DNA from 3 places in the Streptomyces sp. NPDC093546 genome. Region 2 is predicted to be linked to each of the others. Evidence: riboswitches for the same ligand, from Rfam matches in the RefSeq annotation. Region 2 holds a riboswitch; each other region holds the start of a gene.
The links. Region 2 has a riboswitch for cyclic di-AMP ahead of ACIRNI_RS03105 (M23 family metallopeptidase). Riboswitches for the same ligand answer to the same signal wherever they lie in the genome.
Positions count from the first base shown of each region.

Region 1: linked by a shared signal. The riboswitch ahead of ACIRNI_RS08925 (C40 family peptidase) and the one ahead of ACIRNI_RS03105 (M23 family metallopeptidase) in region 2 are both predicted to bind cyclic di-AMP.
Region 3: linked by a shared signal. The riboswitch ahead of ACIRNI_RS26325 (M23 family metallopeptidase) and the one ahead of ACIRNI_RS03105 (M23 family metallopeptidase) in region 2 are both predicted to bind cyclic di-AMP.

Region 1 is NZ_JBIWJG010000003.1:530,030-539,571, reverse strand. It holds gene ACIRNI_RS08940 (esterase/lipase family protein) at 1-404, shown strand, start outside; gene ACIRNI_RS08935 (M23 family metallopeptidase) at 633-2,003, shown strand; gene pcrA (DNA helicase PcrA) at 2,034-4,517, opposite strand; cyclic di-AMP (ydaO/yuaA leader) riboswitch at 4,716-4,873, shown strand; gene ACIRNI_RS08925 (C40 family peptidase) at 4,872-5,795, shown strand; gene ACIRNI_RS08920 (hypothetical protein) at 5,841-6,194, opposite strand; gene ACIRNI_RS08915 (NlpC/P60 family protein) at 6,486-7,577, shown strand; gene ACIRNI_RS08910 (GNAT family N-acetyltransferase) at 7,596-8,414, shown strand; gene ACIRNI_RS08905 (alpha/beta hydrolase) at 8,369-9,542, opposite strand, start outside.
Region 2 is NZ_JBIWJG010000002.1:11,824-21,365, forward strand. It holds gene ACIRNI_RS03080 (MFS transporter) at 1-1,333, shown strand, start outside; gene lhgO (L-2-hydroxyglutarate oxidase) at 1,403-2,611, shown strand; gene trmB (tRNA (guanosine(46)-N7)-methyltransferase TrmB) at 2,691-3,482, shown strand; gene ACIRNI_RS03095 (PrsW family intramembrane metalloprotease) at 3,527-4,858, shown strand; gene ACIRNI_RS03100 (aldo/keto reductase) at 4,898-5,848, opposite strand; gene ACIRNI_RS03105 (M23 family metallopeptidase) at 6,028-7,197, opposite strand; cyclic di-AMP (ydaO/yuaA leader) riboswitch at 7,209-7,345, opposite strand; gene ACIRNI_RS03110 (PP2C family protein-serine/threonine phosphatase) at 7,573-8,736, opposite strand; tRNA gene ACIRNI_RS03115 (tRNA-Met) at 8,905-8,978, opposite strand; partial or broken gene ACIRNI_RS03120 (carboxymuconolactone decarboxylase family protein) at 9,024-9,499, opposite strand.
Region 3 is NZ_JBIWJG010000014.1:62,089-71,630, reverse strand. It holds gene ACIRNI_RS26340 (DNA topoisomerase (ATP-hydrolyzing) subunit A) at 1-131, opposite strand, end outside; gene ACIRNI_RS26335 (M16 family metallopeptidase) at 333-1,682, shown strand; gene ACIRNI_RS26330 (M16 family metallopeptidase) at 1,709-3,076, shown strand; cyclic di-AMP (ydaO/yuaA leader) riboswitch at 3,336-3,501, shown strand; gene ACIRNI_RS26325 (M23 family metallopeptidase) at 3,515-4,297, shown strand; gene ACIRNI_RS26320 (GntR family transcriptional regulator) at 4,514-5,179, shown strand; gene ACIRNI_RS26315 (HPr family phosphocarrier protein) at 5,313-5,594, opposite strand; gene ACIRNI_RS26310 (GNAT family N-acetyltransferase) at 5,725-8,583, shown strand; gene ACIRNI_RS26305 (DUF5998 family protein) at 8,625-9,209, shown strand; gene ACIRNI_RS26300 (alkaline phosphatase family protein) at 9,209-9,542, shown strand, end outside.

The DNA of each region.
Region 1 (9,542 bases), on a different contig from region 2:
TGATCGCCCGCTACTACGTGCAGCGGCTCGGCGGCGACCGGCGCGTACGCACGCTGGTCACGCTGGGCACACCGCACGCGGGCACCGCCTTCGCCCCGTTGGCCGGCGCCCACTCCCTGGTCCGGCAGATGCGTCCCGGCTCGTCCGTCCTGCGGGAGTTGGACGAGCCCGCGCCCCGGTGCCGTACGCGTTTCGTGAGCTTCTGGAGCGATCTCGACCAGGTGATGGTCCCCGCCGAGACGGCGTGCCTGCGCCATCCGGACCTGATCACGGAGAACGTCCGCGTCACCGGGATCGGCCACCTGGCGCTCCCGGTCCACCCGGCGGTGGCCGCCTCGGTCCGCCAGGTGCTGGAGTCCGAGGAGCCGACCGCCGGAATGGCGGATTCCGTGTCGGTGGCGTGAACGCAACGCCACAACCATCGAACGGATTTCGAACGTACGGCCAAGGCTCTGTGTGTACTCCGCCGAAAGGCGGCTGAATGCCCGTTTCCCTCGGACCCGAGACTCTCGGAAGATTGTCGCTTGCGCGTACCGCCGGGTACAGTCGCGCCCACTGCTTTCCCCTCTGGGGTTCCCCATCCCGGGGCCGCGCCCAGACCTGGTCCTGCTGCCGAGGCGAGAGAGAAGTTGGTGAACGACCAGCACCCCCACGCCGGGTACGTCGGAGACGACGCCTACACCACGGGCAGCTACGGCACTGGCAGTTACACCACCAGCACGTACGACACCGGTGCCTATGACACCGGTGCCTTCGCGACCGACCCGCTCTTCGGCGCCCTCCCCGGGTCCTATGACGGTACCCAGCAGGCGAGTTATGACACCGCGGGTTACCAGAACGGTTACGACGCGGGCCACAGCGGCCAGTACGACACCACGCAGTGGGACGACGCCACCACCGGTTACGTCGAGTACTCCGAGTACACCGGCCAGTGGGACGCCGGCGCCTGGAACAACCAGCCGCAGAACGACCAGCAGCAGACCGAACAGCCGCAGAGCGCACAGCCGCAGTACGACACCGCCGCCTACGACGCCACCGCCTGGCACTACGCGCCCACCGAGACGTTCGTACCGGAGCAGTACGACTACGCCTCGGCAGAGGCCCTCCAGCCGGAAGCTCCTCACGAAGCCCCCGAGCCGGAGCAAGAACCGGAGCAGGAACCGGCGCACGACGCGGAGGCCGTGGCCGACGCCGCGACCGTCGCCGCGCCCGTCGTCCCCCGTCCCGCCCGCCGCTCCGGCGGAGGCGGCGGCGGCCGTGGCCGACGGCGTACCCCCGCGAAACGTTCCGCGCTCCTGACCGTCGCCGTGCCGTCCGCCTGCGTGATGGGTGTCGCCGGAATCGCGGCGGCCTCCGTCAGCGGCCTCACCGGAGGCGAGCAGAAGGCCGAGGCCAAGCCGGTGACCGCCGAGGACCCCTCCTCCGTCAAGACCGTCGCCGCCGCCAACAGCGCCCTGGACACCCAGCTCGCCGCGCTCAGCGCCGACGCCCGCGACTTCGGCGACCGCGCCAGTCGCACCCAGGAGCGCATCGACCTCAAGAACCGCCAGGAGGCCGAGCGCAAGAAGCGCGAGGAGGAGGCCGCGCGCCGCGAGGCGCTGCGCCCCAAGTTCGCGCTCCCCGTCAAGCTGCACCAGCTCAGCGCGTACTACGGGCAGGCCGGCGTCAACTGGATGTCCCTGCACAGCGGGATCGACTTCCCCGTGCAGTACGGCACGCCCGTGATGGCCGCCACCGACGGCACCGTACGCACCCAGTGGAACAGCGCCTACGGGAACATGGCGATCGTGACCGCCAAGGACGGCACCGAGACCTGGTACTGCCACCTCAGCAGCACCAAGATCCGGTCCGGCGAGGTCAAGGCCGGTGACGTCATCGCGTACTCCGGCAACTCCGGCAACTCCACCGGACCGCACCTGCACTTCGAGGTACGTCCCGGCGGCGGCTCCCCGATCGACCCGCTGCCGTGGCTGCGCAGCCACGGTCTCGACCCGACCGGCTGAACCGGCAGCCGGTTCAGCCGGTTCAGCCGGCTAGAGCTTCTCGACCGGCGCGTACCGCAGCAGCAGCCGCTTCGGCTTGTCGTCCCCGAAGTCGATCGTCGCCTGCGCGTCCCCGCCCGCGCCCGTCACCGCCATCACGGTGCCGAGCCCGAACTGGTCGTGCGTCACCCGGTCCCCGACCGCCAGCGCGATCACCGGCTTGTCGGTCGTACGCCGCGTGGCGAAGCCCGACGGGCCGGAACGGGACCGCGAGGACGACAGGGAGGCCGTAATCCCGGAGGCCGGGCCGCCGGACGACGGCTTGGCCATCGCGCCCGTGCGCTTCCACTCCAGGTGCTGGGCCGGGATCTCCTCCAGGAACCGCGAGGGCGGGTTGTACGAGGGCTGGCCCCACGCGCTGCGCATCGACGACCGCGTGAGGTAGAGCCGCTCGCGGGCGCGCGTGATGCCCACGTACGCCAGGCGCCGCTCCTCCTCCAGCTCCTTGGTCTGGCCGAGGGCGCGCATGTGCGGGAAGACGCCGTCCTCCATGCCCGTCAGGAACACCACCGGGAACTCCAGGCCCTTGGCGGTGTGCAGCGTCATCAGCGTGATGACGCCGGAGCCTTCCTCGTCCTCGTCCGGGATCTGGTCGGAGTCGGCGACCAGCGCCACCTGCTCCAGGAACTCGGCGAGCGTACCGGGGTTGTCGCCGCGCTCCTGCTCGAACTCCAGGGCCACGGCGGCGAGCTCCTGGAGGTTCTCGATGCGGGTCTCGTCCTGCGGGTCGGTGGAGGCCTGCAGCTCGGCGAGGTATCCGGTGCGCTCCAGGACCGCCTCCAGGACCACGGCCGGTCCGGCGCCGGACTCGGCGATGGTGCGCAGCTCGTCCAGCAGCGTGTTGAACCGCTTCACGGCGTTCGCGGAGCGCGCCGCCATGCCGTACGCCTCGTCGACGCGGCGCAGCGCCTGCGGGAAGGTGATCTTCTCGCGGAGCGCGAGCGCCTCGATCATCGCCTCGGCGCGGTCGCCGATGCCCCGCTTGGGCACGTTGAGGATGCGGCGCAGCGGGACGCTGTCCTCCGGGTTCGCCAGCACGCGCAGGTACGCCAGGACGTCCCGGACCTCCTTGCGCTCGTAGAAGCGGACGCCGCCGACGACCTTGTACGGCAGGCCGACGCGGATGAAGATCTCCTCGAAGACACGGGACTGGGCGTTCGTCCGGTAGAAGATCGCGACGTCGCCGGCCTTCGCCTCGCCCGCGTCCGTCAGCCGGTCGATCTCGTCGGCGACGAACTGCGCCTCGTCGTGCTCGGTGTCCGCGACGTACCCGATGATCCGCGTCCCGGGGCCGGCGTTCGTCCACAGGTTCTTGGGGCGGCGGCTCTCGTTGCGCTCGATCACCGCGTTGGCGGCGGAGAGGATGGTCTGCGTGGAGCGGTAGTTCTGCTCCAGCAGGATCGTCGTCGCGTCGGGGTAGTCCTCCTCGAACTGGAGGATGTTGCGGATGGTCGCGCCGCGGAAGGCGTAGATCGACTGGTCGGCGTCACCCACGACGCACAGCTCGGCCGGGTCCAGGTCCTCGTAACCGGTGCCCACCAGCTCGCGTACGAGCGTGTACTGCGCGTGGTTGGTGTCCTGGTACTCGTCGACGAGGACGTGGCGGAAGCGGCGGCGGTAGTGCTCGGCGACGTCCGGGAACGCCTGCAGCAGGTGGACCGTCGTCATGATGATGTCGTCGAAGTCCAGGGCGTTGGCCTCGCGCAGCCGCGCCTGGTACATGCGGTACGCCTCGGCGAGCGTCTTCTCGAAGCCTCCCCCTAGGCCTTCGGCCTGGGAGGTGCCCCCAGCGGCCTGGTCGGCGAAGGTCTCCTCGTCGATCAGCTCGTTCTTCAGGTTGGAGATCTTGGCGCTGAAGGACTTCGGCGGGAACTTCTTCGGGTCGAGGTCCAGGTCGCGGCAGACCAGCGCCATGAGGCGCTTGGAGTCGGCGGCGTCGTAGATCGAGAAGGACGACGTGAAGCCGAGCCTCTTCGACTCGCGGCGCAGGATGCGCACGCACGCGCTGTGGAAGGTCATCACCCACATGGCGTTGGCGCGCGGGCCGACGAGCTGCTCGACGCGCTCCTTCATCTCGCCCGCGGCCTTGTTGGTGAAGGTGATCGCCAGTATCTGGCCGGGGTGCACGTGCCGGGTGCCCAGGAGGTGCGCGATGCGGTGGGTCAGCACCCGGGTCTTGCCGGAGCCGGCACCGGCGACGATGAGCAGCGGCGAGCCGGTGTGGACGACGGCGGCGCGCTGCTGGTCGTTCAGCCCCTCCAGCAGCGCGGCGGGGTCCACGACGGTGCGCGGCGCGCCGTCGCGGTGGTACGCGTCCCGGGCCGGGGGCACGTCGAAGCGGTCCCCGAAGAGGTCGTGCGGGACCTCCTCCGGGGCCGGGGCGTGGTCCTCGGCGTCCTCGGGGGGCGGCGGCGGTTCCTCGGAGGTGTGGTTCCGCAGGTCCGCCAGGAAGCTGTCGTCAAAGAGGCTGCTCATCGCCTATCGAGTCTAGGCCGCCCCACTGACAGTCGGGGCCGAACCGGTTTCGTCGCTCACCGCGACCACACATAAGCGCCGGGTAAAGGTCACGAAAATGTATCCGGCATATCGAACATCATCCTTCACAGCACCACCACACGTTGGCTAGCGTGCCGACCAAGCGGACCGTTCCCTCATCGGCGAACCACGCCGATCGGACCGCCCACGCCGAATCCGCTCTCCCCGCACGGGAGTTGGAACCGGGGACCCAACCATGCACCATGGGGTGAATCGGCCGTTTCCGCAGGCCGTAGGGCACCTTCCGTTCGCCCGAACCCGCCGGCTGACCCGGTAGGCGGCCTACGGAAGGAGATGCCGGCCTTGGCGTCGCATCGCAAGCCGCGCAGCAGCACCACCCGCACGTTCGGTACGTTTGGTTCGTTTGGTACGAATTCCCCCGCCGTCGGGGTCACGACGGCCGCCATCGCCTCGGTCACGACCCTGCTGTCCGCTCAGTCCGCCCAGTCCGCCGAAGTCGCACCGGGCCGGCCGACGGTCGAGGAGGTGCAGAGAAAGGTCGACGACCTCTACCGGCAGGCCGGCACGGGTACGCAGGCGCAGCGGTACGCCACTCCCGTGCAGCCCGTGCAGCCCGTCCAGCCCGTCCAGCCCGTCCAGCCCGTCCAGCCCGTCGGCGATGGCGTCGAAGTCGTCGAGGTGGCGAAAGCGGAGCCCGCCGCGCGGCAGGGCGAGTCGGCGAAGACCCCCGACGCGCTGCGGGCCGGCAAGCGGACGGTGCAGCGCAAGCTCGCGGAGGCGCGCGCCCTGCTGGCCCGGACGGAGGCCCTCGCGGAAACCCGCGCGGAGGCGCCGTCGTACGAACCGGCGCACGAGCCGACGTACGCACCGGAAGCCCGCGAGGCCGATACCGGCCCCGATCGCGCCGCGGCCAAAGCCGACAAGGTGCTGGCCTTCGCCCGCGCCCAGCTCGGCAAACCGTACGTGTGGGGCGCGGCCGGCCCGAGCTCGTACGACTGCTCCGGCCTGACCCAGGCGGCCTGGAAGGCGGCGGGTGTCGACCTGCCGCGTACCACCTGGGAACAGGCCCACGTCGGCACGCGCGTCTCCATGGACGAGCTGCGCCCCGGCGACCTGGTGTTCTTCTACGACGACATCAGCCATGTCGGCATCTACCAGGGCGACGGCGTGATGATCCACGCCCCGCGGCCCGGGATGAACGTACGCGAGGAGCCGGTCCACTCCATGCCGGTGTCCGGCTGCGTGCGCCCCGCGTAAGAGAGACCCCGAAAGACCCCGGGCTCAGACCTCAGACCTCAGGCCTCAGGTCCAGAGCGTCGCGATGAAGATGTTGGCGACGGTGAGGCCGCCCACGGCGCCGAAGAGCGGCTTCTCGACCGTCTCCTCGTCCCGCTTGACGTAGACCAGGCCGAGAATGACGACCAGGATCGCCAGCTTCACGCCGATCTTGATGTTGTTCACGGTCTGGTCGTCGGCCTGGTTCAGCCCGACCAGGGCCACGCCCGTGACCAGCATGGTCAGCGCGCCGTGCAGCATGCCGGGGCTGAAGCGCGCCGTGCCCGCGCCCATCGCCTTCATCTGGGACAGGAAGCCGCCCAGCAGGGCGCCGATACCGATGATGTGCAGCGCGACGAAGACATTGATGAGTACGTCCATGCGCCGGAGCCTAACCGGGGCCATAGCACCGGCCCCCGGCCGGGGTTGCCTCATTCGTCGCCTCGGTCACAGTTGATACGGAATGCGCGGTTCCAGGTGCGTCGCCGCCGACGGAAGCCGCCTCCGAACTCTCACCTGCGGGCAATTGCGGTCACTCCCCCTCACCGCCGTGACCGGCGGGCTTAGCGTCCTCCCCCAGGTGGCCGGTTCTCCCACCGCCGTCTTCCGACTCCCGGGCGGCGGCCGGCCACCCCACCCACACGTGACAGGGAAGGGAAGTGACCCGCCCTCGTGGCAGCTCACCCAGAACCTCCGCAGCACCGCAAGCACCGCAAGCCCCGGCAGAGATCCCTGAACGGATCGGCGGCCGGGCGCACCGCCGCCGGCTTCGTCCTCGCCGGGGCGGCGACCGCCACCGTCCTCGGCGGCACCGGGCACGCGGAGCCCCGCCTCTCCCCCGCCCAGATCAGGACCGAGGTGGACCGGCTGCACCGGGAGGCCGAGGAGGCCACCGAGCGGTACAACGGCGCCAAGGAGCAGGCCGACAAGGCACGCTCCTCGCTGGACGCCCTGCGGGACGAGGCCGCCCGCCGGACGGAGCGGCTCGCCGCCACCCGTAACGCGCTCGGTTCGGTGGCCACCGCCCAGTACCGGCACAGGGGGCTCGACCCCGCCCTCCAGCTCGCCCTCTCCACCGACCCGGACGCCTACCTGGAGGGCGCCGCCCTCGCCGAGCGCGCCGGGACCCGCCAGGCCGACGCCATCGCCGCCGTGCGCCGCGAGCTCGCCGGGATCGCGCAGCTGCGCGCCGAATCCGGCGGCCACCTGCGCGAACTGGAGGCCCGCCAGGCCGAACTGCGCCGCCACAAGGCCATGGTCCAGCAGAAGCTCGCCGCCGCCGAGCGCCTCCTGGGCCGGCTGTCCGCCCCCGAACGCGCCCGGTACGAGAACCCCGGCGCGGGCGCGGGCACGGACACGGACTCCGGCCCGACGGCCGGGAACCCCCCGCCGACGCACGCACGGCAGGCGCCCAACGCACGCGCCGCGCAGGCCGTGTCGTACGCGTACGGGGCCCTCGGCAAGCCGTACGTCTGGGGCGCGACCGGGCCGTCGGCCTTCGACTGCTCGGGGCTCACGCAGGCCGCGTGGCGCTCCGCCGGGGTGGCCCTGCCCCGTACCACGTACACCCAGATCAACGCCGGACAGCGCGTCCCACGCTCCGCGCTCGCCCCCGGTGACCTGGTGTTCTTCTACTCCGGGGTCAGTCACGTCGGTCTCTACATCGGCGACGGCAAGATGATCCACGCCCCGCGGCCCGGCGCACCCGTGAGGATCGCGCCGATCGACGAAATGCCGTGGGCGGGGGCGACCCGGGTCGCGTAGGGTCCCGGATCCATGACGATGGATCGCGACACTCCCGAAGGCATCCCCCAAGGCACCCGCGAAGGCATCCCCGAAGGCATCGCCGACGACCTCCAGGACTGCGTCCGCACGCTGGCGCTGCGGTCCCCCGATCACCGCCGCGTGGGCCCCTTCGTCCTGCGCTACAACCCCGACTGGGACATCCCGCCCGCCAACTACGCCATCCCCGACGCGGGCGCCGCCCCCACCAAGGCGGAGATCGACGAACTGGTGGCGGCCTTCCGGGAGCTGGAGCGGGTGCCGCGCCTGGAGTTCCAGCCGGCCTGCGCGCCGGAGCTCGAACCGGCGCTGCTGGCGGCCGGGTTCACCGTCGAGCGGCGGGCGCCGCTGATGGCGTGCGCGCCGGGCGGGCTGCGGGAACCGGGGCCCGTCGAGGGCATCGCCTTCGACGAGCCGGCGGACGACGCCGCGTACGCCGCGGCCGCCTCGGTGCAGAACCTCGCGTACGGCGGGACCGGCGAGGCGAACGCGGGCGCGATCCGCTGGCTGCGCACGGCGGCGGCGGGCGGCGGTGTCGCCGGAATCGCCACGGACACCGCCGACGGTACGACGGTGGGGGCGGGCGGCTGCTCGGTGCCGGTGGACGGGCTGAGCGAGCTCGCCGGGCTGGCGGTCGCGGCGAGCCACCGGCGGCGGGGCATCGGCGGGAACCTTTCGGCGTACCTGACGGCGACGGCTTTCGCGCGCGGCTGCCGGCTGGTGTGGCTGGAGCCGGCTGACGCGTCGATCGAGCGGATCTACGCCGGGATCGGCTACCGGCGGGTGTCGGAGAAGGTGGACATCTCGCTGGCTCCCTGACGGCCGGTGCCGCCGGGACCTCCGGTGCCGCCGGGACCTCCGGGACCCTGCGCCCCTGCCCCGGAAGCGCCGGCCCCCATCCGTGCCGTCAGCCACTCGAAAACCGACGGCACCTCCCGCATCCAGGAGGCCGTGCGGTGGCCGCCCGCGACCTGGCGGACGTCGATCCGGGTCGGCGGCCGGGAGACGGCGCGCAGGTCCAGGCCCTGCTGGAAGCCGTCGTTCCCGTTCCCGGTGAACAGCATCGTGATCCTGGGCGGCGTCGCGGCCGCCTTCAGGAGGGTGAGCGGGTTGTGCCGGTGCCGCAGTTCCGGATCGCGGCCGGTGAGTGAGGACGGCTCGGCGGCGGGGTCGTTGTAGCCGGACATGCTGATCGCGTACCCGTACCGGTCCGGGTGCGCCACCGCCAGCTTCGCGGCGCAGTGCGCGCCCGCCGAGTACCCGGCTACGGCCCAGCCGTCGGGCGTGTCGAGGGCGCGGAAGGTGTCCACGACCATCCGGCGCACGTCGATGCTGAGCCACGAGTCGGCGTTCACCTTGCCCGGGACGTTGGCGCAGCCGGTGTCGGTGTCGCCGAGCAGGGTGGTGCGCGGCGACACCAGGATGAACGGCGCGACCGTGCCCTGCCGCATCAGCGGCTCCAGCTGCCTGCTCGCGTGCAGGCTGCCGAACCAGGACTTCGGGGAGCCGGGGAAGCCGGAGAGGAGCTCGACCACCGGGAACTTCCGGTCCTTGTACGCCGGGTCGTCGTACTGCGGCGGCAGCCACACGTACACCTCGGCCTCCACCCCGGAGATCCGGCCCTTCAGGGTGGTGCGCCGGACGCCCTCCCCCATGCCGGGGTCGTCGACCGGCTCGAAGGCCTGCCGCACCTGCGGCAGGTCGGCGACGCGCTTGCCGCCCGTGCCGTCGGGCCCGAGGTCGATCGCCGCGTCGACGTGGTCGCTGGTGCCGAGGAGGTCGCCCCAGCCGTCGTACAGACGGTTGGCGTTGTTGACGGCGACGAAGACCACGACGATCGCGGTGAGCTGGGCGAAGGCGACCATGCCGAGCCGCAGCGCGCCCCGCACGAGCGCCGGTCCGCGCAGCCGGGTCCACAGGGCCAGCGGCAGCAGGACCGCGATCACG
Region 2 (9,542 bases):
CGGGGCGCAGCGCGGGCTGACGCTGCGGTACGACAAGACGTCGGTGGCCAGGTGGGTGTCGAAGGGCATGGTGCCGCAGGGCGCCGCGCCGCACCTGATCGCGGCCGCGATCGGGCAGAAGCTCGGTCGTCCGGTGCCGCTGCACGAGATCGGCCTGGCGGACGCCGACCCGGCGCCGGAGGTCGGTCTCGCCTTCCCGCGCGACGTCGGCGAGGCGGTGAAGTCGGCGACCGAGCTGTACCGGCTGGATCTCGCCGGGCGGCGGGCGGGCGGCGGCGGGATCTGGCAGTCGCTGGCCGGCTCCTTCGCGGTGAGCGCGTACGCGACACCCGCGTCCCGCTGGCTGATCACCCCCGCCGACTCCTCGGTGGAGCGGTCGGTGCCGCCGGGCGACGAGCCGGACGGGACCGGGCTGGTGCGCGTGGGCCACAGCGATGTCGCCAAGCTGCGCGAGGCGGCGGAGGACGCCCGCCGCTGGGACTCCAAGTACGGCGGCGGGGACTGGCGCTCGTCGATGGTGCCGGAGTGCCTGCGGGTCGACGCCGCGCCGCTGCTGCTGGGCTCGTACTCGGACGAGGTCGGCCGGGCGCTGTTCGGGGCGACCGCCGAGCTGACGCGGCTGGCGGGCTGGATGGCGTTCGACACGGGCCAGCAGGAGGCGGCCCAGCGGTACTACATCCAGGCGCTGCGGCTCGCGCGGGCGGCGGCGGACGTGCCGCTCGGCGGGTACGTGCTGGCGTCGATGTCGCTGCAGGCCACCTACCGGGGCTTCGCCGACGAGGGCGTGGACCTGGCGCAGGCGGCGCTGGAGCGCAACCGGGGGCTGGCGACGGCCCGGACCATGTCGTTCTTCCGGCTGGTGGAGGCGCGGGCGCACGCCAAGGCGGGCGACGCGGCGGCGGCCGGAGCGGCGCTCAAGGCGGCGGAGGGGTGGCTCGAGCGGTCGCGGGAGGGCGACGCGGACCCGACGTGGCTGGGCTTCTACTCGTACGACCGGTTCTGCGCGGACGCCGCCGAGTGCTACCGCGACCTGAAGGCGCCGCGCCAGGTGCGCAGGTTCACCGAGCAGGCCCTGTCCCGGCCCACGGAGGAGTACGTCCGCTCGCACGGCCTGCGGCTGGTGGTGAGCGCGGTCGCCGAGCTGGAGTCGGGGAACCTGGACGCGGCCTGCGCGGCGGGCACGCGCGCGGTGGAGGTGGCCGGGCGCATATCGTCGGCCCGTACGACCGAGTACGTACGGGACCTCCTGCACCGGCTGGAGCCGTACGGCGACGAGCCCCGGGTGGTGGAGCTGCGCGAGCGGGCCCGGCCGCTGCTGATGACCCCGGCGTGACCTTCGCCTCCCCAGGTTTGGGCGCATTGTCAGTGGGCCAGTGCACTATCTGGGGTGGGAGGTGGCACGGTGTCCGCGTACGGCGACGGCAAATACGACTGTGACGTGCTCGTGATCGGCGGCGGGATCGTCGGGTTGTCGACGGCGTACGCCCTCACGCGCGCCGCGCCCGGGACGCGTGTGGTGGTGCTGGAGAAGGAGACCGGTCCCGCCCGCCACCAGACCGGGCGCAACAGCGGCGTGATCCACAGCGGCATCTACTACCGCCCCGGCTCGCTCAAGGCGCGGTACGCGGTGCGCGGCGCCGCGGAGATGGTGAAGTTCTGCGCCGAGTACGGCCTGCCGTACGAGGTCACGGGCAAGCTGATCGTCGCCACCGAGCGCGACGAGCTGCCCCGGCTGCACGCGCTGGTCCAGCGGGGCCGGGAGAACGGCATTCCGGTACGGGAGCTGGGCCCGGCACAGATCAGCGAGTACGAGCCCCAGGTACGGGGCCTCGCCGCCATCCACGTCGGCACGACGGGCGTGTGCGACTACGGCGCGGTGGCGGCCCAGCTGGCGGAGTCCTCCGGCGCGGACGTCCGGTACGGCGCGGAGGTGACCGCCGTCGACCGGCGTCCCTGGGGTGTCGCCGTCCGCACGTCCGCCGGGGACATCGTCCGCGCGCGGCTGCTGGTGAACTGCGCGGGCCTGCACTGCGACCGGGTCGCGCGGCTGGCGGGCGACGAGCCGGGCGTGCGGATCGTCCCGTTCCGCGGCGAATACTACGAACTGGTCCGCCCGGAGCTGGTGCGCGGCCTGGTGTATCCGGTGCCGGACCCGGCCTTCCCGTTCCTCGGGGTGCATCTGACCCGGGGCATCGACGGCGGCGTCCACGTCGGGCCGAACGCCGTGCCGGCGCTGGCCCGCGAGGGGTACGGCTGGTCCACGGTCCGCTCGCGCGACCTGGCCGGGACGCTGACGTGGCCCGGTTCCTGGCACATCGCCCGCCGCCACTGGCGGTACGGCGCCGGCGAGCTGCGCCGCTCGGCGTCGAAGCGCGCCTTCACGGAGGCGGTGCGGCGCCTGCTGCCCGCGATCGGCCCCGGCGACCTGCGCCGGGCCCCGGCGGGCGTCCGGGCGCAGGCCGTCCTGCGCGACGGCACGCTGGTCGACGACTTCCTGATCCAAGAGGCACCGCGCACGGTCCACGTGCTGAACGCCCCGTCGCCGGCGGCGACCGCGTCCCTGCCGATCGGCCGGGAGGTGGCGCGGCGCGCGCTGGCGCAGCTGCGGTAGCCCGTGTCCCCGCTGCCAGGACCGTGGGGACCTTCGGTCCTGCCGCCCCTCGGGGCCGGGGCCGTAGAATCGGGGCATTGTGTCTGAGATCCGTGAATCCGCCGTGGAAACCGCCGTGTCCTTCCGGCCCAAGGGCGAGCCCCGCTTCCCCGAAGGTCCCGCGCCCGATCCCGCCGGGTCGCACTTCGAGCGGCGGATCCGCAGCTTCCAGCCCCGGCGCAGCCGCGTCACGCCCGGGCAGGCCGACGCCCTGCGACGGCTGTGGAGCCGGTGGGGGCTGGACATCGACGGGCAGCGGGTGCTCGACCTGGGCGAACTGTTCGGCGGACTGCCCGTCGTGCTGGAGATCGGCTTCGGCATGGGCGAGGCGACCGCGCAGATGGCCGCCGACGACCCGTCGACCGGCATCCTCGCGGTCGACGTGCACACCCCCGGCCAGGGCAATCTGCTCGCCCTCGCGGACCGGGCCGGCCTGACGAACGTCCGCGTGGCCAACGGTGACGCGATCATCCTGCTGCGCGAGATGCTGGCGCCCGACGCCCTCGACGGCGTACGCGTGTACTTCCCGGACCCCTGGCCCAAGAAGCGGCACCACAAGCGGCGGCTGATCCAGCCCGAGTTCCTGACCCTCGCCGCGTCCCGCATGAAGCCCGGCGCCGTGCTGCACTGCGCGACCGACTGGGAGCCGTACGCCGAGCAGATGCTGGACGTGCTGAGCGCCCACCCCGACTTCGAGAACACCCAGGCCGACGGGGGCTACGCGCCCCGGCCCGCCTTCCGGCCGCTGACGCGGTTCGAGGGTCAGGGTCTGGACAAGGGGCATGTGGTGCACGACCTGCTGTTCCGCCGGGCCGCGCGAGCAGCCGAGTAACTCACTCATCGCGGACTGTCAGTGGTCCTCGTTAGGGTCGTTGTGTGACCCACTCGTCCCCGCAGCCCGCAGCACAGGCGGCGCACCCGGCCGTCCCGGCGTACGACCCCGAGCCGTCGTTCGACGCGGTGCCCGAGCGCGCCCGCTGGCGCTACAAGCCGCGGCGCCTGTGGCGCAGTCGGGTGGTGCGGCTGGGGTCGGTGTTCACCGTGCTCGCGCTGTGCGCGCTGGTGATCCTGGCGCTGGTGCGGGAGCAGACGGGTACGGAAGGCTTCCTGGTGGGCCTCGGCCTCGCCCTGCTGCCCGTGCCGCTGCTCCTGGCGGCGTTCCGGTGGCTGGACCGGGTGGAGCCGGCCCCCTGGCGGAGCATGATCTTCGCCTTCTCCTGGGGCGCCTTCGCCGCCGCGCTCGTCGCGATCATCGCGAACACCTTCGCGCACCGCTGGATAGCCACCGCCACCGCCGATCCGACGGCCGCCGACACGATCGGCGCGACGGTCATAGCGCCCGTGGTGGAGGAGACCGCCAAGGCCGTCGCCGTACTGCTCCTGTTCCTCTTCCGCAGACGGGAGTTCACGGGCATGGTCGACGGCGTCGTCACAGCGGGCTTCACGGCGACCGGCTTCGCCTTCACCGAGAACATCCTCTACCTGGGGAACGCCTTCGGGGAGGACCAGCAGCTCGGGGCGTCGGGCTTCGCCTCGGTCACGGCCGCGACCTTCTTCGTACGGATCGTGATGTCGCCCTTCGCGCACCCGCTGTTCACGGTCTTCACCGGCCTGGGCTTCGGCATCGCCGCCGTCAGCGCGCGCCGCAAGCGCGTGCGCCGCATCGCGCTGCCCCTGCTCGGCCTCCTGTTGGCGATGAGCGTGCACGCGATGTGGAACGGCTCGGTGTCGTTCTTCGGACCCTGGGGGTTCTACGCGGTCTACGGGGCGTTCATGGTGCCCGCCTTCGGGCTGATGACGTGGCTGGTGATCTGGACCCGCCAGCGCGAGCTGCGCACCATATCCGGCGAGCTGCCCGCGTACGCGGCGGCCGGCTGGCTGTCGCCCACCGAGCCGCTCGCGCTGTCGTCGATGCGGGCGCGCGGTCTGGCCCGCGCGTACGCGGCCCGCGCCTTCGGCCCGGGGGCGGCACGGGCGGTGGGTGAGTACGAGGCGTTCGCGACGTCGCTGGCGTTCCTGCGCCACCGGGCCCGCCGGGGTGCGGCGGGCCCGGACTTCCTCGCGCGGGAGCAGGAGCTGCTGCACCACCTGTGGCAGCGCAAGGCGCTGGCGGGCCCGGCCCTGACGTACGCGGCGCGCGCGACGGGCCGGGTGTGGGTGCCGCCTCCGCACCGGGACTACGACGGCTACAACCCGTACCGGGCCTGACGCCCGCCCCGGGGCCGGACCCCGGGGCCCTGACCAGCGCTACGCGGACGCGGCCGTCAGCACGGCGAGCTCGTCCGCCGTGAGCTCCAGCTCCGCGGACGCGAGCAGCGGGGGCAGCTGCTCGACCGTGCGGGCGGAGGCGAGCGGCGCGGCGACGGTCGGCTGCGCGGCCAGCCACGCCAGCGCGACGCTCGAGACCTCGATCCCGCGCGCCCCGGCGATGGTGTCGAGCGCGGCGAGGACCTCGCGGCCCCGCTCGGTCGCGAGGTGCTTGGCGGCGCCCTCGGCCCGCGCGCTGTCGACCTGCGTGCCCGGCCGGTACTTGCCGGTGAGGAACCCGGAGGCCAGCGCCCAGTACGGCACGGCCGACAGCCCCGCCCGCTCGGCGGTGTCGCGCAGGGCGCCCTCGTAGGTGCCGCGCGAGACGAGGCTGTAGTGCGGCTGGAGCGCGACGTAGGAGGCGAGGCCCTCGCGCGCGGAGAAGTCCAGCGCCTCCTGGAGCCGCTCGGCGGAGATGTTGGAGGCGGCGACGGCCCGCACCTTGCCCTCCTTCACCAGCCGGTCCAGTGCGGGGACGAACTCCTCGACCGGGACGGCCGGGTCGTCGACGTGGGTGTAGTACAGGTCGATGTAGTCGGTCCGCAGGCGGCGCAGCGACTGCTCGGCCGCGGCCTTGATGGTGGTGGCGCCGATCCCCTTGTACTGGGGGTGGCTGCCGACCTTGGTGGCGACGATGACGTCGGACCTGTTGCCCCGGGCGGCCATCCAGTCACCGATGACCGTCTCGGACTCGCCGCCCTGGTGGCCGGGGGCCCACGACGAGTAGGTGTCGGCGGTGTCGACGAAGTTGCCGCCGGCTGCCGCGTACGCGTCGAGGGCGGCGAAGGACTGCGCGGCGTCGGCGGTCCAGCCGAAGACGTTGCCGCCGAGACCGAGGGGGAAGACGTGGAGGTCGGACGTACCCAGCCTGCGAAGGGGAAGTGAGGTCATGCGATACCTCAACACCCCGCGTGACGTGCCGTATTCCGGGCATCCGCCCATGGGGCGAAGGAACCGGTGGCCCTGGCGTCGGGGGGTGGAACGCCAGGGCCACCGGAATCTGCGGGCCGTCGGACGGTCATTCCGTCAGACGGTGGTTCAGACGGTCAGGCCGTCGGAGAGTCGGGCCGTCAGACGGTCAGGCCCTTGCCGCGGAGCCACGCCAGCGGGTCCACTCCGCCGCCGCCCGCCGTGTGGACCTCCAGGTGCAGGTGCGGCCCGGTCACGTTGCCGGTGGCGCCGACGCGCCCGATGGTCTCGCCGGTGGCGACCTTCTGCCCGGCGCCGACCGTCATCGAGGAGAGGTGGCAGTACCAGACCTCGGTGCCGTCCTCCAGCTCCAGGACGATCCGGTAGCCGTACGAGCCGGACCAGCCGGCCGACTTGACGGTGCCGCCGTGCACGGCCTTGGCCGGGGTGCCCGTGGGGGCCGCGAGGTCGAGGCCGGTGTGGTAGCCGGAGGACCACATGTTGCCGGCCTGGCCGTAGGTGGAGGTGATGGTGTACGAGGAGGTCGGCAGCGCGTAGCTGCCGGCGAGCTTGGCCAGCCGCTCGGCCTCCGCCTTGGCCGCGGCCTCCGCCTCGGCCTTCGCCGCCGCTTCGGCCTTCGCCTTCGCCTCGGCGGCCGCCTCCTTCTCGGCGGCGGTCTGCTGGGACTTGGCCAGCGCGGCCGCCTGCTCGGCGGCCTCCTTCTCGGCCGCGAGCTTCGCCGCCGCGTCCGCGGACGCCTGCTGCTGCTCGGCCTGCTGGAGGATGCGCGCCCGCAGGGCCTCGCCGGCACTCGCGCCGCTCTCGGCCCGGTCCCCGGCGGAGCCGTCGTCGGCGGCGAGGGACCCGGCGGTCAGCGGCGCGGCGGCGGTCAGCCGGGCGTCCGCGGAAGAGCCGCCGGAACCGCCGTCGGCACCGTCGTCGGAGATCAGGGAGCCGATGCCCGGCATGGACTCGGCGTCCGGAAGGCTGTCGGCTATCGCGCCGGACAGGTCGGGCAGGGATATGGAGACCGCCGGCTTGTCCTGCGCGGTGGCCATCCCTCCGGCGCCGACGGCCGCGATGACGCCCACGCCCAGGACCGTGGAACTACGGGCCAGCCCGCCGCGCTGCTTGACCACGCGGTGGCGGCCACGGACGGGACGGACGGTGTCCTCGGTGGGGTTCCACTCCTCCCACTGACCCTCCGCGGGCGCACCGGAACCGGGGCCCGGGCCGAAGGAGTCGACGAAGTGGGGTGCCGGGGAGGCGGGGGCGGCCGGGGAGGCCGATGGAGCAGACGGCGCTTCGGGGGCAGGCCTGTTGGACGCCACGGGGGCGCACTCCTTTCCTTCCTTCTCGCCTACCGGGTTAGCTGACGGGTTCGGAGCAGGAAGGTCTCCTTCAGGCCGGCGATGCGGCCCGATTCACCCCAAGGTGGTGGTTCCCCGGTTCCCTTGCGGAATTCGGCGCGCGCGCACGGTGCCGTCGCTCTTGCGTCGGCTGGGACGACCGCGCTGCGTTATCGAACGTTAATAGACGCGGGGCCGTGATTCCAAGCCGTTCCTACTGATCATTAACCACGTAGCCCCCGGCATACCGCCCCACAAACGGGCATAGGCAGCTAAGTTGACTGCCCCTCATGCCCCGTGTGCCTCACCACACTTTCTGACGGTTAGTCAAATGTTATGCGGAGGGCTCCACAGCGATCACCCTCCGTGCCCAGTCGCCCCGGATGCTCCCGCCGCCGCGGCCCGCTGCCCCTGAGGCGTGTTCACCGCCAGCAGCGCGAGGTCGTCGGTCGTCCCCCCGCCCCCCGTATGCCGCCGTACGTCCTCGACCAGGGTGTCCAGCATCTCCCCCGGCCCCGCGAAGCTCCGCCCCGCCAGCCGCTCCGCCGGGTCGTAGAAGGCGCCGCTCGCGTCCCGCGCCTCGGAGAGCCCGTCCGTGTAGAAGAGCAGCGTCGCCCCGGGCGGGAACGGCACCTCGTCCGCGCGGTCGGGCCACGGCCCCAGGTCCGCCATCCCCAGCGGCAGCGCGGGTTCGGTCGGTTCCAGCCGCTCCAGGCCCCCGTCGGCGTACAACACCAGCGGCTCCGGGTGGCCGCGGTTGACGATCCGCACCACCGCCTCGCCGCGCACCACCTCGGCCAGCACGGCGGTGGTGAAGCCCTCGAAGGCGTCGAGCCCGTCGCGCCGGGTCCCCTCCCGCGCGAGCGCCCGCTCCAGCCGCTGCGACACCCCCTCCAGCGAGCTCTCCTGCTCGGCCGCCTCCCGGAACGCACCCAGCACGACCGCCACCGCCTCGACCGCGCCCATCCCCTTCCCTCGTACGTCCCCGACCACCAGCCGCACCCCGTAGGGCGTGTCCTGCACGGCGTAGAGATCGCCCCCGATGAACGCGTCCGCCTGCGCCGCCTCGTACCGCGCCGCCACCCGCAGGCCACCGATCCGCTCGGCCGGCGTCGGCAGCACGGCGCGCTGCGCGGATTCGGCGATGCCGCGGGCGGAGGCGAGCCGCTCGCCGCTGCGCCGCACGACCCGGTTGATCATCAGCGCGAACGCCGAGACCGTGATCAGGGTGACGAGCTCCGTGATCGACGGGGCCTCGTCCAGCGTGCCGCTGTGGAGGCGCAGCCCGGCCAGTGCCAGGACGGCGGCGGTCCCGGCCACCAGGGTGATCCGTACGGTGAAGAACGGCGCGGCGACGAGCGGGGCGGCGGTGAACAGCGGCACGGCCGTGAACCGGGGCGGCGTCAGCAGGTCGAACACCACCCCGCCGACGATCATCAGTACGGGCGCCACCCGGAGGAAGCGGCGCACCTTCGCGCGTCGCGCGCTCCGACCCCAGGCCCTGTCGCCGTTGTCACCCACGGTTACGGACGGTAGGCGGGCCCCGCGCACACCGTCCGGAGCCGCGCCGCAGGATGCCCCGCCATCGGCCGACCGGGCGACCGGGCGACCACCCAGGACATGCAGCACACGCACGACATGACGACGAAGACCCGGTGCCTTGGGGCACCGGGTCTTCGTCGTCATCAGTAGCGGGGACAGGATTTGAACCTGCGACCTCTGGGTTATGAGCCCAGCGAGCTACCGAGCTGCTCCACCCCGCGTCGGTAAACACCACCCTACGCCATGCGGAGCAAGATCAACACCAATTACTCGCCCGGCACCTTCGCCGTGCTGAGGGCAATGCGGTTCCAGGTGTTGATGGTGAAGATCAGCGCGAGCAGCTGCCCGAGCTCGCCCTCCTCGAACTGGGCGGCGGCGCGCGCGTACACCTCGTCCGGCACGCCCTCCGCCGCGACCAGCGTGACGGCCTCGGTCAGCGCGAGCGCGGCCCGCTCCCGCTCGGTGAAGAAGCGCGCCGCGTCGCGCCAGACGGCGACCATGTGCAGCCGCTCCTCGCTCTCCCCGGCCTTGCGCGCGTCGGTGGTGTGCATGTGCAGGCAGTACGCGCAGCCGTTGAGCTGGGAGGAACGGATCTGTACGAGCTCGACCAGGGCGGGGTCCAGGCCCTGGCGGGCGCGGCGTCGAAGCCGATCAGGGCCTTGAACGCCTGGGGAGCGGCCTTCGCGAAGTTGATCCGGGAAACGGCGTCCGTGTGCGTGTCCCTGTGCGTGTTCGTCGTCATGTCCATGAATCTAGGCGCCGGAAAGACCGCCTGTAGGGTGCAT
Region 3 (9,542 bases), on a different contig from region 2:
AGGGCCCGGGAGTAGATCACCGAGTACGCGTACTCGAGGAAGGAGCCCTGCATTTCGTCGACGACGTCGATGTCGAGGATCCGCTCCTCGTAGTCGTCGGGCTGCGCGGTCTTCGTGCTGCGGCGGGCCATCGCGGCTGCGCTCCTTCACCAGGCAAAGGCTGATCTGTCGCCGACCATTGTGGACCGTCCCACTGACAACCCCGACCGCGACCCGGAAGAGGGACGATCGGGTGGGACGGGAACTTCCGCGACCGTCGGTGCGCTTGCATACAGTGGCAGGACTTTCACCGCACGACTTTCCACATCGCGATCGAAGGGACGTACATGCCCATGGGTCACACGGCCACAGCCCAGGCCGGCTCCGGCGGACTGACAGCGACCGAGCACCGGCTGGCCAACGGCCTGCGCGTGGTGCTCTCCGAGGACCACCTGACCCCGGTCGCCGCGGTGTGCCTCTGGTACGACGTCGGCTCGCGCCACGAGGTGAAGGGCCGCACCGGCCTCGCCCACCTCTTCGAGCACCTGATGTTCCAGGGCTCCGCCCAGGTCAAGGGCAACGGCCACTTCGAGCTCGTCCAGGGCGCCGGCGGCTCCCTCAACGGCACCACGAGCTTCGAGCGGACCAACTACTTCGAGACGATGCCCACGCACCAGCTGGAGCTGGCCCTGTGGCTCGAGGCCGACCGGATGGGCTCGCTGCTCACCGCGCTCGACGAGGAGTCCATGGAGAACCAGCGGGACGTCGTGAAGAACGAGCGCCGCCAGCGGTACGACAACGTGCCGTACGGCACCGCCTTCGAGCGGCTCACGGCCCTCGCCTTCCCGAAGGGCCACCCCTACCACCACACGCCGATCGGCTCCATGGCGGACCTGGACGCCGCCACCCTGGAGGACGCGCGGAACTTCTTCCGTACGTACTACGCGCCGAACAACGCCGTGCTGTCCGTCGTCGGCGACATCGACCCGGAGCAGACGCTCGCCTGGATCGAGAAGTACTTCGGCTCCATCCCGGCCCACGACGGCAAGCAGCCGCCGCGCGACGGCACGCTCCCCGACACCATCGGCGAGCAGCTGCGCGAGGTCGTCGAGGAGGACGTCCCGGCCCGCGCGCTGATGGCCGCCTACCGGCTGCCGCACGACGGCACCCGCGAGTGCGACGCCGCCGACCTGGCCCTCACCGTCCTCGGCGGCGGCGAGTCGTCCCGGCTCCACAACCGCCTGGTGCGCCGCGACCGTACGGCCGTGGCGGCCGGCTTCGGCCTGCTGCGCCTCGCCGGGGCCCCCTCCATGGGCTGGCTGGACGTGAAGACCTCCGGCGGCGTCGAGGTGCCGGACATCGAGGCCGCGGTCGACGAGGAGCTGGCCCGGTTCGCCGCCGAGGGCCCGACGCCCGAGGAGATGGAGCGGGCCCAGGCCCAGCTGGAGCGCGAGTGGCTGGACCGGCTCGGCACGGTCGCCGGCCGCGCCGACGAGCTGTGCCGCTTCGCCGTGCTGTTCGGCGACCCGCAGCTCGCGCTCACCGCCGTCCAGCGCGTCCTGGACGTCACCGCCGAGGAGGTGCAGGCCGTCGCCCAGGCGCGGCTGCGCCCGGACAACAGGGCCGTACTGGTCTACGAGCCGGTCAACGGCGACCAGAGCGATGCCGACCACAGCGAGGAAGAAGAGGGGGCCGACCAGTGAGCGACGCCGCTGTGTCCCTGACGTCCATGGAGTTCCACCCGCAGCCCCAGCCCGGCACCGCCCGGCCCTGGGCCTTCCCCGCCCCCGAGCGAGGCACCCTCCCCAACGGCCTGACCGTGCTGCGCTGCCACCGCCCCGGCCAGCAGGTCGTGGCCGTCGAGATCTCCCTGGTGGCCCCGCTGGAGGCCGAGCCCGAGGGCCTGGACGGCGTCGCCACCATCATGGCCCGGGCGCTGTCCGAGGGCACCGACAAGTACTCGGCGGAGGAGTTCGCCGCCGAGCTGGAGCGCTGCGGCGCCACGCTCGACGCGCACGCCGACCACCCCGGCGTACGCGTCTCCCTGGAGGTCCCGGTCTCCCGGCTGGCCAAGGCCCTCGGCCTGGTCGCCGACGCCCTGCGCGCGCCCGCCTTCGCCGACAGCGAGGTCGAGCGCCTGGTGCGCAACCGGCTCGACGAGATCCCGCACGAGATCGCCAACCCGTCGCGCCGCGCCGCCATGCAGCTCTCCAAGGAGCTGTTCCCGGCCGACTCCCGGATGTCCCGCCCCCGCCAGGGCACCCTCGAGACGGTGGAGCGGATCGACTCCGCGGCCGTACGGGCCTTCTACGAAGCCCATGTCCGGCCCGCCACGGCCACCGCCATCGTCGTGGGCGACCTCACGGACGTCGACCTCGACGCGGTGCTGGCCGACACCCTCGGCGCCTGGACCGGCAACACCGCCGAGCCCCGCCCCGTCCCGCCCGTCACGGCCGACGACACGGGACGTGTCGTCATCGTCGACCGCCCCGGCGCCGTGCAGACGCAGCTGCTGATCGGCCGCATCGGCCCCGACCGGCACGACCGCGTCTGGCCGGCCCAGGTGCTCGGCACGTACTGCCTGGGCGGCACCCTCACCTCGCGCCTGGACCGCGTGCTGCGCGAGGAGAAGGGCTACACCTACGGCGTACGGTCCTTCGGCCAGGTGCTGCGCTCCGGTCCCGGAGGCAACGGCGCCTCGCTGCTCGCCATCAGCGGATCCGTCGACACCCCCAACACCGGTCCGGCCCTCGACGACCTGTGGAAGGTGCTGCGCACCCTCGCCGCCGAGGGGCTGACCGACGCCGAGCGGGACGTCGCCGTGCAGAACCTCGTGGGCGTCGCCCCGCTCAGGTACGAGACGGCGGCCTCGGTCGCGGGCACCCTCGCCGACCAGGTCGAGCAGCACCTCCCGGACGACTTCCAGGCGCAGTTGTACGCCCGCCTGGCCGAGACCGGGACGGTGGAGGCCACGGCCGCGGCCGTCAGCGCCTTCCCCGTGGACCGTCTCGTCACCGTGCTGGTCGGCGACGCCGCGCAGATCAAGGAGCCGGTCGAGGCGCTCGGCATCGGTGAAGTGAGCGTCGTCACGGGCTGATTGACGGCGGGTCGGCCGCGCGTCGCCGGCCGCGTCCCGGCCATCACCGGCGGAACCCCGGCATCCATTCGGATGCCGGGGTTCCGCCGTCTGCTGCCGCTTCCCCTCGCCGTCACGGCATGTCCGTTTTGTTGGGGAGGTTACGTGTCTGCCCTGTGGCGTGCGCTACAAAAAACCGTGTCCGTTTGGTGATTGAAAGATCAGCCGCTTAGCGTCTGATGCGCTGTCCGCCCGCTGTACCCGCCGCATCCGCGGCACCGGGCAGCCATCGCCGAATCCCCATCGGGCGCGAGCCCGGGGAGCCGGGGACCCACACGAAGTCCCTGGGGTGAATCGGACGCCTTCGCATCCGTGCGGAGGGGCCCGTAGGAGACCTTCCTGCTCCGAACCCGTCAGCTAACCCGGTAGGCGAGAAGGAAGGAAAGGATCAGCCACCGTATGGCGTTCACCCGTGCCACCGGGAAGCACCGTGCCCCGAGCCGCCTGAGCCGCAAGAGCGCACACGTCGCCGGCGTGGCGGCCATCGCCACCACCGGCGTCATCGGAACCCTCGCTTCCCCGGCGCTCGCCGCCGACGCGGACGTCCGCGCACTGGAGGACACCGGCCTCAACCAGGCGGTCATCACCGACACGCTCGCCGAGACCGTCGACGCCCAGGCCGAGGCCCAGGAGCGCGAGGCCGAGGAGGCCGCCGCCCGCGCCGCCGCCCAGGCCAAGGCCGAGGCGGAGGCCAAGCGCAAGGCCGAGGCCCGCGTCAAGGCCGCCCGCGAGGCGGAGGAGCGCGCCGCCCGCGAGGCCGAGCGCAAGCGCCTGAACTCCTTCACGCTCCCCGTCGCCGGCTCCTACGTCAGCACCGGCTACCAGACCGGCGGCGCCATGTGGTCCTCCGGCAGCCACACCGGCGTCGACTTCCACGCCCCCTCCGGCTCCACGGTCGTCGCCGTGGGCCTGGGCACCGTCGTCGAGGCGGGCTGGGGCGGCGCGTACGGCAACAACGTGGTGATCCGGATGGCCGACGGCACGTACACGCAGTACGGCCACCTCTCCTCCGTCAGCGTCTCGGTCGGCGAGCGGGTCATGCCCGGCCAGCGGATAGGCCTCTCCGGCTCCACCGGCAACTCCTCCGGCCCGCACCTCCACTTCGAGGCCCGTACGAGCGCCGAGTACGGCTCCGACATCGACCCCGTCGCGTACCTGCGCTCGCACGGCGTCAACGTCTGACCTCCGGCCCGCACGACCTGAGACAGACAAGGCCCCGGCTCCTCGGATGAGCGGCCGGGGCCTTCGCCGTTCTCCGGCGCGGCAGGCCTGGCCAAAAGATATCCATGGATTTCGACCCGGCGTCGGAAATTCAGGAATGGTGCCATAGAGTCACTGAACACTCGTCAAATCGGTCGGACGCACGCTGTTTCGCGCGCATTACGTCGGAGGTTCGGTATGCGCATTCCCGCGCACTCGGTATGCACGGCGATTCGCGACGACATCGTCTCCGGCGTCTTCCCGCGCGGCAGCCGCCTCACCGAGGAGCAGCTGGCGCGCCGCTACGGCGTCTCCCGCGTCCCGGTCCGCGAGGCCCTGCGGACCCTGGAGTCGGAGGGCTTCGTCACCACCCGCCGCCACGCCGGGGCGTGCGTCGCCGAGCCCACCGAGCAGGAGGCAGCCGACCTGCTGGAAGTCCGGGCGCTGCTGGAGCCGCTCGGCGCGGCGCGGGCCGCCCAGCGCCGTACCGAGGCGCACCTCAAGGTGTTGCGGGGCCTGGTCAGGCTGGGCCAGGAGCGGGCGCGCCGGGGCCAGGGGGAGGATCTGCGGGCGCTCGGCGACTGGTTCCACGAGACGCTCGCCCAGGCCTCCGGCAGCCCGGGCCTCACCGCCCTGCTGACCCAGCTGCGGCACAAGATCGCCTGGATGTACGCGGTCGACCAGCCGCCCGCGCCCGTGGAGGCGTGGGCCGAGCACGGCGCGATCGTCGACGCGGTGGCGCGCGGTGACGCCGAGCGGGCCCGGGCGCTGACCGCGCTGCACGCCGAGCGCTCACTCGGTTCGCACCGGCTGCGTGTGAGGAGTCCGCAACATCGCGTCAACACGGTGAGCGCCCGCAATTAACAATGCGGCCGTAGAAAGAAAGGTTCACCGAAAAAGCGGAGCCGTATCACCCCGGAATTCGGGGGCGATACGGCTCCGCTGCAAGAGGACAGGTAATTGTCCGAAGTGATGGCCGGGCGATGCCCGAAGCCCGTCAGACGGTCTCGGGAAGCTCCTCGAGACCCTCCGCGACCAGCTTCGCCAGGCGGTCCAGGGCGGCGTCCGCACCTTCCGCGTCCGACGCGAGCACGATCTCCTCGCCGCCCTGCGCACCCAGGCCGAGGACCGCGAGCATCGACGCGGCGTTCACCGGGTTGCCGTCGGCCTTGGCGATCGTCACGGGGACGCCGGCGGCCGTGGCGGCACGGACGAAGATGGAGGCGGGGCGGGCGTGCAGGCCCTCGGCCCAGCCGACGTTGACGCGGCGCTCAGCCATGGTGTTGCCCTTCGAGTTCAGGGGGTTGTCTAGACCACTCTCTCATGTTCTCCGGTGTGCACGCGAACCTGATCAATGTGCCCTGTCCACAGCACCTCCGCGACCGGTGTCCGCACCGTAACCTGGGCCCATGCGGACCCCGTCGGATCAGCCGGAACATGCGTACCCCGACCACTGGGAAGCCGACGTCGTGCTGCGCGACGGCGGCACCGCGCGGATCAGGCCGATCACCCCGGACGACGCGGAACGCCTGGTCAGCTTCTACGAGCAGGTCTCCGACGAGTCGAAGTACTACCGGTTTTTCGCACCCTACCCCCGCCTCTCCGCCAAGGACGTGCACCGCTTCACGCACCACGACTACGTGGACCGGGTGGGCCTGGCCGCGACGGTCGGCGGGGAGTTCATCGCGACCGTCCGCTACGACCGGATCAACGAACAGGGCCTGCCCGCCAGTGCCCCCGCCGACGAGGCCGAGGTCGCCTTCCTCGTCCAGGACGCCCACCAGGGCCGGGGCGTCGCCTCCGCGCTCCTCGAACACATCGCGGCGGTGGCGCGGGAGCGGGACATCCGGCGGTTCGCGGCGGAGGTGCTGCCCGCCAACAACAAGATGATCAAGGTCTTCACGGACGCCGGATACACCCAGAAGCGCAGCTTCGAGGACGGCGCCGTCCGCCTCCACCTCGACCTGGAGCCCACCGACCGCTCCCTCGCCGTGCAGCGCGCCCGCGAGCAGCGCGCCGAGGCCCGCTCCGTGCAGCGGCTGCTCGCCCCCGGCTCGATCGCCGTCATCGGCGCCGGCCGCGCGCCCGGCGGCGTCGGCCGCACGGTCCTGCGCAACCTCCTCGACGCCGGGTACACCGGCCGTACGTACGCGGTGAACCACGCCCTGCCGGAAGGCGAGTCCGTCATGGAGGGGGTCCCCGCCTTCCGGTCGGTCGCCGACATCGGCGAGCCCGTCGAGCTCGCCGTCGTCGCCGTCCCCGCCGAGCGCGTACCGGAAGCCGTCGCCGCCTGCGGCGAGCACGGCGTCCAGGGGCTGGTCGTCCTCTCCGCCGGGTACGCCGAGCAGGGCGCCGAAGGGCGGGAGCGCCAGCGGGAGCTGGTCCGCCAGGCCCGCTCGTACGGCATGCGCGTCATCGGCCCCAACGCCTTCGGCGTCATCAACACCGCCCCCGGCGTGCGGCTGAACGCCTCCCTCGCGCCGCACCCGCCGGCGCGGGGCCGCATCGGGCTGTTCACCCAGTCCGGCGCCATCGGCATCGCGCTGCTGTCCGGGCTGCACCGGCGCGGGGCGGGCCTGTCGTCCTTCGTCTCCGCCGGGAACCGGGCGGACGTGTCCGGCAACGACATCCTGCAGTACTGGTACGAGGACGCCGACACGGACGTCGTCCTGCTGTACCTCGAATCGATCGGGAACCCGCGCAAGTTCACGCGGCTCGCACGGCGCACGGCGGCGGTGAAGCCGGTCGTCGTGGTCCAGGGCGCCCGCCACAGCGGCAGCGCGCCGCCCGGCCACGCGGTGCCGGTCACCCGCATCCCGTACGCCACGGTGTCGGCCCTCCTCCGGCAGGCGGGCGTCATCCGCGTCGACACCGTCACCGAGCTCGTCGACGCGGGCCTCCTCCTCGCCGGACAGCCGCTCCCGGCCGGACCCCGGGTGGCGATCCTCGGCAACTCCGAGTCCCTCGGCCTCCTCACGTACGACGCCTGCCTGACGGAGGGGCTGCGTCCGCTGCGGCCCCGCGACCTGACGACCGCCGCCACGCCCGAGGACTTCCGCGCGGCCCTGGCCGAGGCGCTGCGGGACGACGCGTGCGACGCGGTGGTGGTCACCGCGATCCCGTGGGTCGGCGAGAACGGCGTGACCGAGTCGGGCGACGGCGAGGTCCTCGCCGCCGCGCTGCGCGCCGCGTCCGCCACGGCGCCGACGAAGCCGGTCCTGGTGGTCCACGTCGAGATGGGCGCCCTGGCCGACGCCCTGGCCGCCGCCACCAGCACGGCGCCGCCCCCGCCGGCCCCCGCGCCCCCTGGTACCCCCGCCACCCCGGCGACCGGCGAGTCCGACGGAGCCCCGGCCCCCGCCACCGACCCGGACCCCGACGGCGATGGCGACCACCGCATCCCCGCCTACCCCGCCGCCGAGCGGGCCGCCCGCGCGCTCGCGCAGGCCGTGCGGTACGCGCGCTGGCGGCGGCAGGCAGCCGAGCCCGGCCGGGTGCCGCACTACGACGGGATCGACGAGGCGGGGGCCGCAGCACAGATCGAGCGGGTGCTGAGCGAGACCGACGACGCGGGGGAGCGGGGCGTCACCCTCGACGCGGAGGCCGCGCGCGAGCTGCTCGGGCGGTACGGCATCGACGTACGCCCCGCCCTCGCCGCGCCCACCCCCGACGCCGCCGTCGACGCCGCGCAGCGCCTCGGCTACCCCGTCGCGCTCAAGACCACCGCACCCCACCTGCGCCACCGCCCCGACCTCGGCGGCGTACGCCTCGACCTGGCCACCGAGGAGCAGCTGCGCGCCGCGTACGCCGAGCTGACCGAGACCCTCGGCAAGCCCGAGGAGCTCCAGCCGGTCGTGCAGGCCATGGCGCCGCGAGGGGTCGACACCGTCATCCGCGCCGCCATCGACCCCGGCGTCGGCGCCGTGCTGTCCTTCGGCCTCGCGGGCGCGCCGTCCGAGCTGCTCGGCGACACCGCGCACCGCCTGGTCCCGGCCACCGACCGGGACGTCGCCGAGCAGATCCGCTCCATCCGCACCGCGCCGCTGCTGTTCGGCTGGCGCGGCTCGGACCCGGTCGACACCCCCGCCCTCGAAGAGCTGCTGCTGCGGGTCTCCCGGCTGGTCGACGACCACCCGGAGATCGTCTCCATCGGCCTGGAGCCGGTGGTCGTCGCCCCCCGCGGCCTGTCCGTCCTCGGCGCGTCCGTCCGCCTCGCGCCGCCCCCGGCCCGTACCGACCTGGGCCCGCGGCGGCTTCCCAACTACTGAGGGGGCGGGTGTCCCCCTACCGGCCCCGTAGGATGGAGCTCATGGCGAAGACCGGTACGACGACCCAGGGGCTGCGCGCGGCGATCGAGCGCAGCGGCTACTACCCGGCCCTCGTGGCCGAGGCGGTGGAGGCCGCCGTGGGCGGCGAGCCCATCGCCTCGTACCTGGTCCACCAGGAGACCACCTTCGACGCCAACGAGGTGCGCCGCCACGTCACCGTGCTCGTCCTGACGGCCAACCGCTTCATCGTGAGCCACACCGACGAGCAGAACGCCGACACCAGCTCCCCGACGCCGTACGCGACGACCTCCACCGAGTCCGTGAAGCTCGGCCGGATCTCCTCCGTGGTCCTCAGCCGCGTCGTCGCGAACCCGGAGTCGTACACCCCGGGCACACTGCCCCGCGAGGTGGTCCTCAACATCGGCTGGGGCGCGGTCTCCCGCATCGACCTGGAGCCCGCCGCCTGCGGCGACCCGAACTGCGACGCCGACCACGGCTACACCGGCAACGCCACGGCGGACGACCTGAGCCTGCGTGTCAGCGAGGCCGGCGACGGCCCCGAGACGGTCCGCCAGGCCCTCGCCTTCGCGCAGGCCCTGTCCGAGGCCACCGCGGCCACCCGCTGATGGCGCAGCCCACCGCGACGGCCGCCGCCTGGCCCGACGACCCGACGCCGCTCGCCCTCGACACCGCGCCCGTACCGGAGTACGGCTCCGGCTCCCTCGCCGACCTGCTGCCCACGCTCGCGGCGGCCCAGGGCGTACCGGGGTGCGACCACCGCATCGCGGAGCTGGCGCCCGCCGACCGCAACTGCGTGTTCCTGATCGACGGCCTCGGCTGGGAGCAGATCAAGGCCCACCCCGACGAGGCGCCGTACCTCACCTCCCTCCTCGCCACCTCGCGCGGCGGGACCGGGCGGCCCCTCACCGCCGGCTTCCCGGCCACCACCGCCACCTCGC